Linked DNA regions of Sporichthya brevicatena. The protein of the gene in region 1 interacts with the protein of each later gene in a pairwise test. Links are inferred from orthologs where the notes say so. Each region holds a gene or a part of one and is shown in the gene's direction. Other genes may lie near its edges.

What was found. The genes of interacting proteins can lie anywhere in the genome.
Region 2: the proteins of abc-f (region 1) and ABD401_RS12370 interact in binary tests that used the Escherichia coli proteins (3 or more experiments, as listed by UniProt). The link is inferred for Sporichthya brevicatena from one-to-one orthologs.

Annotation. Positions count from the first base shown.
Region 1 is NZ_BAAAHE010000024.1:18,017-25,407, reverse strand. What follows is about bases 1,912-4,894. They hold abc-f (ribosomal protection-like ABC-F family protein), read left to right. Parts: upstream 1,912-2,595; coding sequence 2,596-4,194; downstream 4,195-4,894. Other genes in these bases: ABD401_RS14765 (hypothetical protein), read right to left, coding at 4,685-4,894; ABD401_RS25110 (helix-turn-helix domain-containing protein), read left to right, coding at 4,388-4,603; ABD401_RS14780 (ABC transporter permease subunit), read right to left, coding at 1,912-2,501. In the rest of the region: ABD401_RS14785 (branched-chain amino acid ABC transporter ATP-binding protein/permease), read right to left, coding at 1-1,620; more of ABD401_RS14780, read right to left, coding at 1,572-1,911; more of ABD401_RS14765, read right to left, coding at 4,895-5,131; ABD401_RS14760 (enoyl-CoA hydratase/isomerase family protein), read left to right, coding at 5,288-6,112; ABD401_RS14755 (ABC transporter ATP-binding protein), read left to right, coding at 6,343-7,391. UniProt on the Escherichia coli protein: Genetic data indicate it may be involved in ribosome assembly or function.
Region 2 is NZ_BAAAHE010000019.1:10,288-17,895, forward strand. What follows is about bases 1,280-5,534. They hold ABD401_RS12370 (multifunctional oxoglutarate decarboxylase/oxoglutarate dehydrogenase thiamine pyrophosphate-binding subunit/dihydrolipoyllysine-residue succinyltransferase subunit), read left to right. Parts: upstream 1,280-1,605; coding sequence 1,606-5,334; downstream 5,335-5,534. Other genes in these bases: ABD401_RS12375 (DUF6104 family protein), read left to right, coding at 5,346-5,522. Also shown: ABD401_RS12360 (phytoene desaturase family protein), read left to right, coding at 1-733; ABD401_RS12365 (allene oxide cyclase barrel-like domain-containing protein), read right to left, coding at 740-1,258; ABD401_RS12380 (hybrid sensor histidine kinase/response regulator), read right to left, coding at 5,537-7,608. UniProt on the Escherichia coli protein: E1 component of the 2-oxoglutarate dehydrogenase (OGDH) complex which catalyzes the decarboxylation of 2-oxoglutarate, the first step in the conversion of 2-oxoglutarate to succinyl-CoA and CO(2).

The DNA of each region.
Region 1 (7,391 bases):
CGCGATCGCCCACGCGGCCTCCTCGGCGGCGCGGATCTGCCGCCACTGCGCGGGCATGCCGACGACGAACTGCGGCAGGCTGCCCGAGATCCGCAGACCCGCACCGGCGAGCAGGTTGTCCGCGACCGAGAGCTCCTTGACGATGCGCGTCGTCTGGAAGGTGCGCGTCATGCCGAGGCCGGCGCGCTCCCACGGCTGCCGATGCGTCACGTCGTCGCCGAAGATCCGCACGACGCCGGCATCCGGGCGGGTCAGTCCGGAGACCACGTCGAACAATGTCGTCTTGCCCGCGCCGTTCGGGCCGATCAGGCCGGTGAACGACCCGGTCGGTACCTCGATGCTCGCACCGCGCAGGGCCCGGACCCCACCGAAGGCGACGGAGACGTCCTCGGCCGCGAGGGCGATCGGCTCCGTGCGACGCCGTGGGAACCAGCGTTCGAGGGTCTCCAGCGACTGCCGGCGGACCTCGTCGCTCGGGCCGATCTCGCGCAGTTCGGTCAGCCCGTCGGCGCGGGCGAGCACCTCGGCCGCCGCGGTGAACGACGACGGCCGCTCCGCCCGCCGTTGCGCGGCCGGGCCGAACCGCAGCCGCCGGTAGGCGTCCTGCATCCGGCCGCCCAGTCCGCGCGAGCCGCACAGCACGCCGGCCAGGAGCGAGATGCCCGCCAGCAGCTGGTAGTTGACGTGGAGCTTCTCGAGCTGGAAGGGGATGTACTGGAACGCGACGGCGACTGCGAGCACGCCGACCATCGAGTCGAAGCCGCCGAGGATCGCGATCGAGAGCCACAGCAGGGACGTCGTGGCGGTGTAGTTCACCGTCCCCGGCGTGCTGCCGTAGAGCGTCGCCGCGAGGATCCCGGCGAGACCGCCGAGCGCCCCGCAGACGGCGAAGGCCAGGGCCCGCGTCCGCAGCGGGCGGACCCCGACCGCGACGGCCGCCTGCTGGTCCGCGCCCATCAGCAGGATCGCCCGGCCGTGCGGCGAGTGCCGGAGCCGCTGCAGGAACGCGAGCACGAGCGCGACGACGGACAGGATGAAGAGGTAGAACGCGCGGTCGTCGTGGCTGGAGACCTCGTAGCCGAAGATGTGCGGGCTCGGCGTCGTCAGGCCCTGGTCGCCGCCGGTCAGCCGATACTGCGTGAAGACGATCCGCTCGACCAGGATCTGCACGCCGAGCGTGAACACCATGACGTAGACGCCGGAGAGCCGGACGCTGAACAGGGCGACCGCGAGCATCATGACGATGCCGATCGCGACGGAGACGACGATCGCGATCACCAGCGGATGGCCCCACCCGTTCGGTCCCGGACGGTAGACCCACGACCCCAGGTACAACGAGGTCGCGTAGACACCGGCGGCGGCGAGGTTGATCTCGCGTCCCCACCCGACCATCACCATCAGGCCCAGGGCGAGGACGCCGATCACCAGGCCCGTCGTCACGGTGAAGACGCGGTAGTCGGGCGCGAAGAAGATCCACCCGATCGCGACCGCGGCGCCGACGAGGTTCAGCGGCTGCCGCAGCAACGACAGCAGCGGGCGGGCCCGGCGGCCGGCCGTCGCCCCGGGGGCGGTCACGTCCGCACCGTCCAGACGCTGCGGGGCGAGGACCGGCTGCGCCACCCGGCGACGGCCAGCGCGGTGATCACCATCGCGGCGAAGATCATGCCCTCGCGGGTCGCGGGGTTGATCTCCCCGAGCGCCGAGGTGCTGGCGAACGAGTCGATCGTGGAGAGCACGATCGCGCCGAACAGCGCCAGGCCCGGACTCGAGAACGCCCCGACGACGGCGACCGTCAGCGCGCGGAAGAACACGAGCAGGATCGCGGACAGGTCGGTGCCCGCGAGCGGGGCGAGCAGGGCGCCGGCGAGCGCGGACATCGCGCCGGCGGCGGCGTAGGACCCGACACCGATCCGGTACAGGCGGATCCCCGACCAGCGGGCGGCCTCGACGTCGTCGCTGATCGCGCGGACGTTCACCCCGGCGCGGGTGTGGTTCAGGTACAGCGAGACGAGCGCGACGAGGACCAGGCTGATCACGAGGCAGGCGAACCGGTGCGCGGTGACGTTGAAGCCCCACACGCGGAAGCTGCTCTCGCCGAACGGGCTCGCGCTGATCGCGACGTCCGGGGCGACGGGGAAGTTCTCCGTCGCGACCGCGCCGATGATCAGCATCGCGGCGATCGACACCGTCGACAGCGTCAGCGGCGGGAGGAACGCGATGCGTGAGTTCATCATCACCAGCCCGTAGGCCGCGCCGACGCCGGCGCCGATCCCCATCAGGGCGATCAGGGCCATCCAACCGGGCATCGTGTACTCGACGGTGAAGTGGTAGTACCCGTACGCCCCGACGACGGCGATGCCGTAGTGGACGAACCCGATCGTGCGGCTGATGCGGTAGGTGAGCACCAGCGCGATCGCGAGGACGCTGAAGATTCCGGCGTTGGCCAGGCCGATCACGAGCGCCGGACCGAACAGGTCCGGGTTCGGATCGATTCCGAGCATGCGTACGCCTTCCCTACGCGGCCATCCCCGGGACTGGATTGGGCGCGGGCAGCGTCAGCCTAGAAAATCGGCGCCGCCTAGAATCCGTCAAGGCATGATCACCGCGACCGGACTTGAGCTGCGGGTGGGGGCGCGGCTCCTGCTCGGCGCTGCGACGTTCCGTGTGGGCCCTGGCGACCGCGTCGGCCTGGTGGGCCGCAACGGCGCCGGCAAGACCACGCTGACGAAGGTGCTCGCGGGGGAGGGCCAGCCCGCCGCCGGGTCGGTGACCCGCTCCGGCGACATCGGCTACCTGCCCCAGGACCCCCGCACCGGCGACCTGAACGTGCTCGCCCGCGACCGGATCCTGTCCGCGCGCGGCCTCGACGAGATCGTCACCCGGATGCGCGAGACCGAGGGCCAGATGGCCAGCGCGGACCCGGAGACGCACGAGAAGGCAATGCGGCGGTACTCCCGGCTGGAGGCGGAGTTCGTCGCGAAGGGCGGCTACGCCGCCGAGTCCGAGGCCGCCTCCTTCGCCGCCAGCCTGGGCCTGCCCGACCGTGTCCTCGGCCAGCCGCTGCACACGCTCTCCGGCGGTCAGCGCCGCCGGGTCGAGCTGGCGCGCATCCTGTTCTCCGGCGCGGGGACGCTGCTGCTCGACGAGCCGACCAACCACCTCGACGTCGACTCGGTCGTCTGGCTGCGGGACTACCTGAAGTCGTTCCCGGGCGGCCTGATCGTGATCAGCCACGACGTCGCGCTGGTCGAGCAGTGCGTGAACAAGGTCTTCCACCTCGACGCGAACCGCTGCGAGCTCGACATCTACAACGTCGGCTGGAAGGCGTACCTCCAGCAGCGGGAGACCGACGAGCGCCGGCGGCACCGCGAGCGCGCCAACGCCGAGAAGAAGGCGGCCGAGCTCACCGCGCAGGCGAACAAGATGCGCGCGAAGGCCACCAAGGCTGTGGCCGCGCAGAACATGCTGCGGCGCGCGGAGTCGCTGGTGGCCGGCCTGGAGGGCGTCCGGCAGGCGGACAAGGTCGCGAAGATCCGGTTCCCGGAGCCCGCCCCCTGCGGCAAGACGCCGCTGATGGCGACCGGGTTGTCGAAGTCCTACGGCAGCCTGGAGGTCTTCACCGACGTCGACCTCGCCGTGGACCGTGGCGCGCGCGTCGTCATCCTCGGCCTCAACGGCGCCGGCAAGACGACGCTGCTGCGGATGCTGGCCGGCGTCGAGGAACCGGACACCGGCGAAGTCGTGCCGGGGCACGGGCTCAAGATCGGGTACTACGCGCAGGAGCACGAGACCCTCGACCCGGACCGGACGGTGCTGGAGAACATCCAGTCCGCCTCGCCCGACATGTCCGAGACCGACCTGCGCAAGCTGCTCGGCTCGTTCCTGTTCACCGGCGACGACGTCGAGAAGCCCGCGGGCGTCCTCTCCGGCGGCGAGAAGACCCGGCTCGCGCTCGCGGCGCTCGTGGTCTCGAGCGCGAACGTCCTGCTGCTCGACGAGCCCACGAACAACCTGGACCCGGCCAGCCGCGAGGAGATCCTCGCGGCTCTGCGGCGTTACGCCGGCGCGATCGTCCTCGTCTCCCACGACGAGGGTGCGGTGCACGCCCTGAACCCGGAGAAGCTCATCCTCCTGCCGGACGGCATCGAGGATCTCTGGGGCGACGAGTATGCGGATCTTGTCGCCCTGGCGTGATCACTTTTCCGGATTTTCCGGGGTTCTGCCCGTTTCGTTCCGTTCGGTCATGACATCTGCCAGATCGTCATGTAGCAGGCGTCATCACTTTCGTCGAACGCCCTCAACGGCACCCACGTTCCAGCCGATCATGCAGGTCTCGGGGTCACCAGACCGGTTCGCGTATGAGCGACAGTTCGATCGGAGGCACCACGTGGCCGAAACCCTGCGGAAGGGCAGCCGGGTCACCGGCACCGCGCGAGAGCGTCTTGCCGCGGACCTGAAGAAGAAGTACGGCCAGGGGCGGAGCATCCGTTCCCTCGCCGAGGAGACCGGACGTTCCTACGGGTTCGTCCACCGCATGCTGACGGAGTCGGGTGTCACCCTCCGCGGCCGCGGCGGCGCCACCCGGGGCAAGGTCAAGGCCTGACCTGAGGCCAGCTCCGAACGAACTGAGCCGGCTGAGCGCGCGAGCGCCCAGCCGGCTCCGTTCGTTCCCGGGTGGGATTCCTCAGACCGCGTCGGCGGAGCCGGCCTTGCGACCTTCGAGGAACTCCCACCCGAGGGCGGCGACCCACGCCACGCCGCCGAACAGGGTGAGGTAGAGACCGAACGCGGCGAACTCGTTCATGTCGGCGATCGCGACGATCGCCACGACGGCGCCCGCGATCCCGGAGACGGCGACGTACGCGGGCTGCGGAAGCTTGCGCCGCCCGATCACGTCGGTGCCGAAGGCGAGGGCGGCCAGCCCGGCGAACGCGGCGAGGAGCGTGAGCTTCCCGTCGCCCTCGATGCCGGCCACGCTCAGGCCGAACACGGAGACCCAGGGCAGGAACGCCGCGATCGCGACGACCCCCATGCTGACCGCGGCGATCTGCTGCTGGCGGTTCAGGACCGACAACCGGACGGCTCCGGACGTGTTCCCGGACGTGTTCTGGGTGTGCTGCTCGGTGCTCAAGGTTCCCCCGTCTGATCTCGTCGTGGGCCCCGGGGCGGGGCTCCTGTGCGCTTCGAGCCCCACTCGCCCCGGTCCGTTCCCGCCGGCGTCGGAATCGGGCCCTTCGGACCAGCGGCCATCGGTCGAAGGGGCGCGCGTGTCTCGTAGGGTTCGGCCATGACCTCTGCTACGTCCGCCGGGAATCCGGTGCAGTCCGACGCCCTCGCCGCCGGTGGGATCCGCCTCGAGGTGGACGGGGCTGTTGCGACGGTGGTCCTCGACCGCGCCGACCGGCGCAACGCGATGACCCCGACGATGTGGCTCGCCCTCGCCGCGGTGCCGGAGTTGCTGCCCGCCGACGTCCGCGTCGTCGTGATCCGCGGCGACGGCCCCACGTTCTGCGCGGGTCTGGACCTGCGCCTCGCCAGCCCCGAGGGCGTCCCCGGCGAGGGCTCGATGGGGTCGATCATGACCCCGCTCGACGACCAGGGCATCGCTGACCAGGTCGGCATCTGGCAGCAGGGCTTCCTCTGGATGCGCGACCCCCGCTGGATCACGATCGCATCCGTTCAGGGCGCCGCCGTCGGCGGCGGTTTCCAGCTCGCGCTCTCCGCCGACCTGATGGTCGCCGCCGACGACGCCAAGTTCTGCATGAAGGAGAACGCGCTCGGCCTCGTTCCCGACCTGACCGGCACCAAGCCGCTGGTCGATCGCGTCGGCTACTCCCGCGCCCTGGAGATCTGCGCCACCTCCCGGTGGATCGACGCCGAGGAGGCCGGTCGGCTCGGCATCGCCCAGCAGGTCGTCCCCGTCGCCGAGCTCGAGTCCGCGACCGCCGCCCTCGTCTCGGCCCTGCTCGCCACCGTCCCCGCCCCGGGGGTCAAGGTGAAGGAGCTCCTCCTCGCCGCCGAACGCCGCGACGTGTACGAGCAGGCCCGCGCCGAGCGCGAGACCCAGGTCTCCCTGCTGCGCGGCATGGCGAACCGGATCAGCGGCGCCTGACCTCTCGTTGGAGATGTCATCTCCAGTGGGCTGACACGTCTGCTGTCGGGGCGGATCGCCCTGCGCCGCCCCAGGTCTGACGCCGGTTCAGTGCACTGGAGATGACATCTTCAGTGCATGTGCACAAGAGATGTCATCTCCAGTGCAGGGGCGGGGCGAGCGAACCGGCACGGTGGCGGGGCGCCGTCTAATCTCGATGGGCAGAGCAGTACCGGAACACCAGGAGCACCGTGACCTACCAATCCCCGTGGTCGACGTACCGGGCCTACACGAAGGTCAAGCCCGGGAAGGCGGCCCGGGGGACGGCGCGGCGGATCCTGACCTACGCGCGGCCCTACCGGGGCTGGATCAGCTGGTTCGTCGCGCTCGTCGTGCTCGACTCGATGCTGATCGTCGCGACGCCGCTGCTGCTGAAGAAGATCATCGACGACGGCGTGATCCCGGGGGACCGGGGTGTGGTCACGACGTTCGCGTTCGTCGTCGCCGGGATCGCGGTGGCGGACGCGATCCTGACGCTGCTGCAGCGGTGGTACTCGGCGCGGATCGGTGAGGGTCTGATCTACGACCTCCGGACGACGGTCTACGCCCACGTGCAGCGGATGCCGGTGGCCTTCTTCACCCGGACGCAGACCGGGGCGCTGATCTCCCGGCTGAACAGCGACGTGCTCGGGGCGCAGACCGCGTTCACGTCGACGCTGTCGGGGGTCGTGGCGAACTCGGTCAGCCTGGTGATGGTGAGCATCGCGATGCTCTACCTCTCCTGGCAGGTGACGCTGCTCGCGCTGGTGATGCTGCCGGTGTTCGTGATCCCGGCGAAGTACGTGGGCCGACGGCTCCAGCAGCTCACGCGTGAGTCGATGGACCACAACGCCGACATGAACACGACGATGGCGGAGCGGTTCAACGTCTCCGGCGCGCTGCTCGTGAAGCTGTTCGGGCGGCCGGACGAGGAGTCCGAGCGGTTCAACGCAGCGGCGGGGGAGGTCCGGCAGATCGGCATCCGCATCGCGATGGCGAACCGGTTCTTCTTCGCCTCGATGGTGCTCGTCACCTCGCTCGCGACCGCGGTCGTCTACGGCGTCGGCGGCAACCTCGCGATCTCCGGCGACCTGTCGGTCGGGACGCTGCTCGCGCTGACCGCACTGCTGAGCCGGCTCTACGGCCCGCTGACCGCGCTCGCGAACGTGCGCGTCGACGTCGCGTCGGCGCTGGTCTCCTTCGACCGGGTCTTCGAGGTCCTCGACCTGCAGCCCTCGATCGACGAGAAGCCGGACGCGAA
Region 2 (7,608 bases), on another replicon or contig:
CGACCCGTTCCGGCTCCCTGCCCTCGTCGGCGACGCGTTGCCCGCGGACCTGGCCGAGCGGCTGGAGCGGATCCGCCGACCCGGCGTCACGTTGAAGCTGAACCTCGCGCTGCGCGAGGTGCCGCACTTCCCCGCGCTCGCGGACTCCCCCGGCGCCGGCGCGACGGGCGGGGCCACCGTGCACCTGATGCCGGGCGAGGACCGCCCGCTCGAGGCGGTGCGCGCGATGTGGGCCGACGTCCAGGCCGGACGGCTGCCGCGCTACCCGACGTTCCCGACGATCGAGTGGTACCTGCACACGACCGTAGACCCGAGCCTGCAGGACGCGGCCGGGCACCACTCGTCGGCGCTGTTCGTGCAGTCGGTGCCCCACGTCCCGCACGGCTCGGACTGGGAGACCGAACTACCCGGCTACGTCGCGCACCTGCTCGAGGTCTGCGACCGCTTCGCTCCGGGGACGACGGCGAGCGTCGCCGACACCCTCGCGCTCCCCCCGTCGGGCATCGAGGCCCGGTTCGGCATCACCGGTGGGCACATCCACCACGTCGACAACACGGTGGCCTTCGCCGACCGGGTGCCGTACGCGACCGGGCTGCCCGGCCTGTACGCCGGGTCGGCCGGCTGTCACCCGGCCGGGTCGGTGATCGGGGCGGCGGGACACAACGCCGCCGCCCGGATCCTGAACGATCTCAGCGTGACCGACCTCGGCCGGGGGAAACAGCCGGGGACCTGACCGCGGCTAGCCGACGATCGTGCCGCCGCGCTTGTTCTCGAAGTCGAAGTCGTAGTTCGTCCGCTTGTCGTTGACGAACTTCAGCGCGACCTCGCCCGCGGCGTCGTCGTACCGGCCGGTGCCGCCGGTGATCGCGAGGACGGCGCTCTTGGCCGTCCGGGTGATCGTGCCGGCGACGGTGATCTGGCCGTCGTCGAGGCGGAAGGTGCCGGTGCAGTGCGACAGCGCGTTCTTCACGCGACCGCTCGAGCTCCGGTTGACGTAGGTGACGTCGCACGTCGCGGCCAGGGTGCCGACGCGCTTGTTGTCCTCGTCGAACAGCCGCTCCGAGAACACGTACCGGTCACCGACGCTGGGACCGCTCCGCCCCGTGTCGATCGTGTAGTCCTGCAGCGCCTTGCCCCGCAGGTCGTCGTCGGCGACGGCCGCACCGGCGCTCTGCGCACCGGTCGTGAACAAGGTGACGCCCACCGCGGTGGCGACCCCGGCGGCCAGAGCGGCCGAGGTGAAACGTCGAGTAACCATGAGTCCTCGCCCCATCTCCCGAGAACCCCCCAGGGGTCTCGAACGGATTTCACGTGCCCGTCAGGATCCGCCGAAACCCGACAAATGCCCCCAAAACGGTGGCAAACATCCACGCCGAACGGGTGAGCGGTAGACCACGAAGGTCAGGCGGTCGGCCGTTTCCGGAGGGGTCAGGGCCCCACGCAACGGGCAGGTGAGTTGGGCCACCCCTACCGACCTGTGACCAGACGAACACGGCGACTACGCTGGTCAGAGCGGCGGAACCGGTGGTCCGAGGTCCCGTCTGGTCCCTGTGCGCAGCCCGGAAGAGGTTGATCAAAACCGTGTCGTCACCGCAGTCCAATCCGATGTCCGGGTTCGGGACCAACGAATGGCTGGTGGACGAGATCTACCAGGCGTATCTGCGGGACAAGAACAGCGTGGACCCGGCCTGGTGGGAGTTCTTCGCCGACTACACCCCGAGTTCCGACACCGGAATTCACCGAATCTTGACCCGGCCCGCCACCCCGGCCGGTGGTGAGGCCGCCTCAACCGCCCCGGCGACTCCCGCCGCCCCGGCTCCCGCGGCCGCTCCGGCCGCCCCGACTCCGGCCGCCCCGACTCCGGCCGCTCCGACTCCGGCCGCTCCGGCCCCGGCGCCCGCCGCCCCCACCGCCACTGCTCCGGCCACTGCGGCCCCGGCCCAGCCCGCCGCTCCGGCCGCTCCGGCCAAGAGCGCCGCCCCGGCCGCGGCGGAGAACGTCTCCCCGCTCAAGGGCCCGGCGGCGCGCGTCGTCACCAACATGGAGGCGAGCCTCACCGTCCCGACCGCGACCTCGGTGCGCGCGGTCCCGGCGAAGCTCCTCATCGACAACCGCATCGTCATCAACAACCACCTGAAGCGGGCGCGCGGCGGAAAGGTCTCCTTCACGCACCTGATCGGCTTCGCGGTCGTCCGGGCGCTCCAGGACGTGCCGGCGATGAACTGCGGCTACACCGAGATCAACGGCAAGCCGGCGCTCGTCACCCCCGAGTCGGTGAACCTCGGTCTCGCCATCGACGTCACCAAGGCCGACGGCTCGCGGTCGCTGCTGGTCCCCTCCATCAAGAAGGCCGAGACCCTCGACTTCGCGCAGTTCTGGCTGGCCTACGAGGACATCGTCCGCCGGGCCCGGAACAACAAGCTCACCGTCGACGACTTCGCCGGCACGACGATCAGCCTCACCAACCCGGGCACGATCGGGACCGTCCACTCCGTCCCGCGTCTGATGCAGGGTCAGGGCACGATCATCGGTGTCGGCGCGATGGAGTACCCGGCCGAGTGGCAGGGCGCCTCCCCCGAGACGCTCGCGAACATGGCCGTCAGCAAGATCATGACGCTGACGTCCACGTACGACCACCGGATCATCCAGGGCGCGCAGAGCGGTGAGTTCCTGCGTCGCCTGCACCAGCTGCTCCTCGGCGAGGACAACTTCTACGACGACGTCTTCGCGGCGCTGCGGATCCCGTACGAGCCGATCCGCTGGGAAACCGACATCGCGACCAGCCACGAGGACCAGGTCTCCAAGCAGGCCCGCGTCCACGAGCTGATCGAGGCCTACCGCACCCGCGGTCACCTGATGGCCGACACGGACCCGCTCGAGTACAAGCAGCGCAGTCACCCCGACCTCGACATCGTCAAGCACGGCCTGACGCTGTGGGACCTCGACCGCGAGTTCGTCTCCGGCACGACGTTCTCCCTGTCGGGCCTGATGAAGCTGCGCGACATCCTCGGCGTGCTGCGTTCCTCGTACTGCCGCACGGTCGGCATCGAGTACATGCACATGGCCGACCCGAAGGAGCGGCTCTGGATCCAGGAGCGCGTCGAGCGCGCCCCGGACCGGCTTCCCCGCAACGACCAGCTCCGCGTCCTGCGCAAGCTCAACGAGGCCGAGGCCTTCGAGACCTTCCTGCAGACCAAGTACGTCGGTCAGAAGCGGTTCTCGCTCGAGGGCGGCGAGTCCGTCATAGCGCTCCTCGACGCGCTGCTCGTCGCCGCGGCCCAGGCCCGGCTCGACGAGGTCGCGATCGGCATGCCGCACCGTGGCCGCCTGAACGTGCTCGCCAACATCGTCGGCAAGAGCTACGGCCAGATCTTCCGCGAGTTCGAGGGCAACATCGACCCGAAGTCGATGCACGGCTCCGGCGACGTGAAGTACCACCTCGGCCAGGAGGGCGTGTACACCGCGCACGACGGCTCGACGGTCAAGACCTACCTCGCCGCGAACCCGTCGCACCTGGAGGCGGTCAACCCCGTCCTCGAGGGCATCGTCCGCGCGAAGCAGGACATCATCGACCGCGGCGAGAGCGGCTTCACCGTCCTGCCGGTCCTCCTCCACGGCGACGCCGCGTTCGCCGGCCAGGGTGTCGTGGCCGAGACGCTGGAGATGTCGCAGCTGCGCGGCTACCGCACCGGCGGCACCGTGCACGTCGTCGTCAACAACCAGGTCGGCTTCACGACCTCGCCGACGTCCAGCCGTTCGAGCCTGTACGCGACCGACGTCGCGCGCACGGTGGCGGCGCCGATCTTCCACGTCAACGGTGACGACCCGGAGGCCTGCGTGCGCGTCGCGCGGTGGGCGTTCGAGTTCCGCCAGGCGTTCAAGAAGGACGTCGTCATCGACATGATCTGCTACCGGCGACGGGGCCACAACGAGGGCGACGACCCCTCGATGACCCAGCCGCTGATGTACGACCTGATCGACCAGAAGCGCTCGGTCCGCAAGCTCTACACCGAGGCGTTGATCGGTCGCGGGGACATCACGTTCGAGGAGGCCGAGGAGGCCCTCAAGGACTACCGCGAGCAGCTCGAGAAGGTCTTCGCGGAGACGCGCGGCAGCTCGAGCACGCCCGCGACCGTGGCCCAGCCGGTCAGCAACGACCAGGTGCCGGCCACCTCGGTGAGCACCGCGATCAGCAGCGAGTCGCTGAAGCGGATCGTCGAGAGCCAGGTCAACGTCCCTGACGGATTCTCGGTCCACCCTCGCGTCGCGCCGCTGCTGCAGAAGCGCGCCGCGATGATCGAGACCGGCAACATCGACTGGGGCTTCGGCGAGCTGATCGCCTTCGGGTCGCTGCTGCTCGAGGGCCGGCCGGTCCGTCTCGCCGGGCAGGACAGCCGCCGCGGCACGTTCACCCAGCGCCACGCGGTGCTCGTCTGCCGCAAGACCGCGGCTGAGTACAACCCGCTGCAGAACCTGTCCCCGGACCAGGGCACCTTCTACGTCTACGACTCGCTCCTGAGCGAGTTCGCCGCTCTCGGCTTCGAGTACGGCTACTCGGTGGCCCGACCCGACGCGCTCGTGTGCTGGGAGGGCCAGTTCGGCGACTTCGTCAACGGCGCCCAGACGATCATCGACGAGTTCATCTCCTCCGGTGAGCAGAAGTGGGGCCAGACCTCGGGCGTCGTGCTCCTGCTCCCCCACGGCATGGAGGGCCAGGGCCCGGACCACTCGTCCGGCCGCCCGGAGCGCTTCCTGCAGCTGTGCGCGCAGGGGAACATGACGGTCGCGATCCCGACGACGCCGGCCAACCACTTCCACCTGCTGCGCTGGCAGGCCCTGGGGTCGTTCCACCGGCCGCTGGTGATCTTCACGCCCAAGTCGCTGCTGCGGCACCGCGCCGCGGTCTCGGCCCCGAGCGACTTCACCTCCGGGCACTTCCAGCCGGTCATCGCCGACGACACCGTCGACCCGGCCGCGGTCACGCGGGTGCTCCTGTGCACCGGCAAGGTCTTCTACGACCTGTCCGCCCAGCGGGAGCAGCACGGCTCCGCGCAGGACACGGCGCTGGTCCGCGTCGAGCAGCTCTACCCGCTGCCCGTCGACGAGCTTCAGGCGACGCTCGCGAAGTACCCGAACGCGACCGAGCTGCGCTGGGTCCAGGAGGAGCCGGCGAACCAGGGTGCGTGGCCGTTCATGGCGCTGCACTTCGCCGAGCAGGTCGGACGCGTGCTCTACCGGGTCTCGCGCCCGGCGTCCTCGGCGCCGGCGGTCGGCTCGCACTCGGTCCACGAGTACGAGCAGCAGCTGCTCGTCGAGCAGGCGTTCGCCCGGTAACGGCGGAGCAGATGTACTTCACCGACCGCGGGATCGAGGAGCTGGCCGCGCGCCGCGGCGAGGAGGACGTCAACCTCGCCTGGCTCGCGGACCGGCTCTCCGAGTTCGTCGACCTCAACCCCGAGTTCGAGGTCCCGATCGAACGCCTGGCCACCTGGTTGGCGCGCTACGACGACGACGAGGACTGACGGGCGCGGACGTCCTAGTCCTTGACGGCGGCGCGGAGTTGATCATCGAGCGACTGCCGCTGGCCGACGACCCGGCCGACGAGCCGGGTCAGGGTCGCCCAGTCCTCCGCGGCCGCACGCTGCTCGAGGTCGTGCAGCAACTGGCCGAAGGCCTCGGCGCCGAGGGACCGCGCGGGTGACTTGAGCTTGTGGGCGGCCGCGGCGAGCGCGGCCCGGTCCTGGGCCCGGCAGACCGCCTCGAGGTCCGGCAGGGAGACCTCGAGGTCGGCGAGGAACTCCTCGGCGAGCTCGCGGACGATCTCCGGCCCGATCTCCTCGCGCAGCCGACCGACCACGTCCGGGTCGACGACGAGGTCGTCGACGCTGGGCGCGCTGAGGAGGCCGCTGAGCATGCGCCCGAGGGAGGCGACGTCGATCGGCTTGGGGAGGAACGCGTCCATCCCGGCCTCGTAGCAGCGGCGGACGTCCTCGGTCGCGACGTTCGCGGTCATCGCCACGATGTGCAGGCCGCGCTCCGGCCACCGGGCGCGGATCCGCCGCGTGGCCTCCAGTCCGTCCATCTCGGGCATCTGAATGTCCATCAGAACCAGGTCGTACGCCCGCTGCGCCAGGGCGTCCAGCGCCTCGCGGCCGCTCGCCGCCACGTCGGCGCGGAAGCCGAACCGCGCCAGGAGGTGCTGGGCGACCTTCTGATTCACCGGGGTGTCCTCGACCACGAGGATCGAGAGCTTGCGGGCCGGCACCGGCAGGTCGAACACCGAGGACGGGGACGAGGTGACCGTGTCGCGGACCCGTCCGGTGCGGACCAGCTCGAGCAGGAGCTCGGTCAGCTTCTCGGCGCGGGCCGGCTTCGCCAGCACGAGGTCGAACAGTCCCGGCTCGACGACCCGTGTCGGTGCGGTCGAGTGGAGCAGCACGAGCCGGATCCCGGGGCTCCGCTGCCGCAGCGCGCGACCGAGTTCGTAGCCGTCCATGCCGGGCATGTCCAGGTCGAGCAGGGCGAGGTCGAAGCTCCGGCTGAGCGTCTGGTTGAGCTCGACGAGGTTGAGTGCCTCCTCGCCGCCGCCCGCGGTGACGGCCTCCATCTCGTGCTGCTGCGCCCACGCCTCCAGGATCTGACGGTGCGTCGCATTGTCGTCCACGATGAGGACACGCTTCCCCGCGAGCCCCGCGGGGGCGACGCTCTCCTCGGCGTCCCGGCCGGTGACCGGGAAGGAGAAGGTGACCGTCGTGCCCGCTCCCGGGCTCGACGCCATCTCCATGTCGCCGCCCATCGACTCGACGAGACGGCGGCTGATCGCGAGGCCGAGGCCGGTGCCGCCGTAGATGCGGGTCGTCGTGCTGTCGCCCTGGGTGAACGGTTCGAACAACGACTCGATGCGGTCGGAGGCCACCCCGATACCGGTGTCGGCGACCTCGAAACGCAGCCAGGTCTCGGGACTCCCGTCCGGGCGGGAGTCGGTGCGCTCCACCTCGACGCGGACCACCACCTCCCCGGTGTGGGTGAACTTCACGGCGTTCGCGAGGAGGTTGACCAGCACCTGACGGGTCCGGGCCGGGTCGCCGATGACGATCGCCGGCACCTCGGGCGCGACGTCGCACGCCAGCTCGAGGCCTTTCTCGTGCGCCTGGAGGGTGACGAGGTCGACCGTCTCCCCCAGCCAGTCGCGGATCTCGAACGCGACCTCTTCGAGCACGAGCTTGCCCGCGTCGATCTTCGCGTAGTCGAGGATGTCGTTGATGATGGTGAGCAGGTGCTCACCCGAGGTCCGCATCGTCTCGACGAAGTCACGCTGCTGACGGTCCATCGGGGTGTCCAGCAGCAGGCTGGTCATGCCGATGATGGCGTTCATCGGGGTGCGGATCTCATGGCTCATGTTCGCCAGGAACTCCTGGCGCGAACGCGCAGCGCGTTCGGCGGTGTCGCGGGCGCGGGCGACGACGCCTTCGAACGCCTTGCGTTCGGTCACGTCCCGGACCGCGGCGGTGACGAGCAGACCGTCCTCGGTCTCGATCGAGGACAGCGAGATCTCGACCGGGAACTCCGAGCCGTCCTTGCGGCGGGCGGCCAGGTCGATGCCGGCTC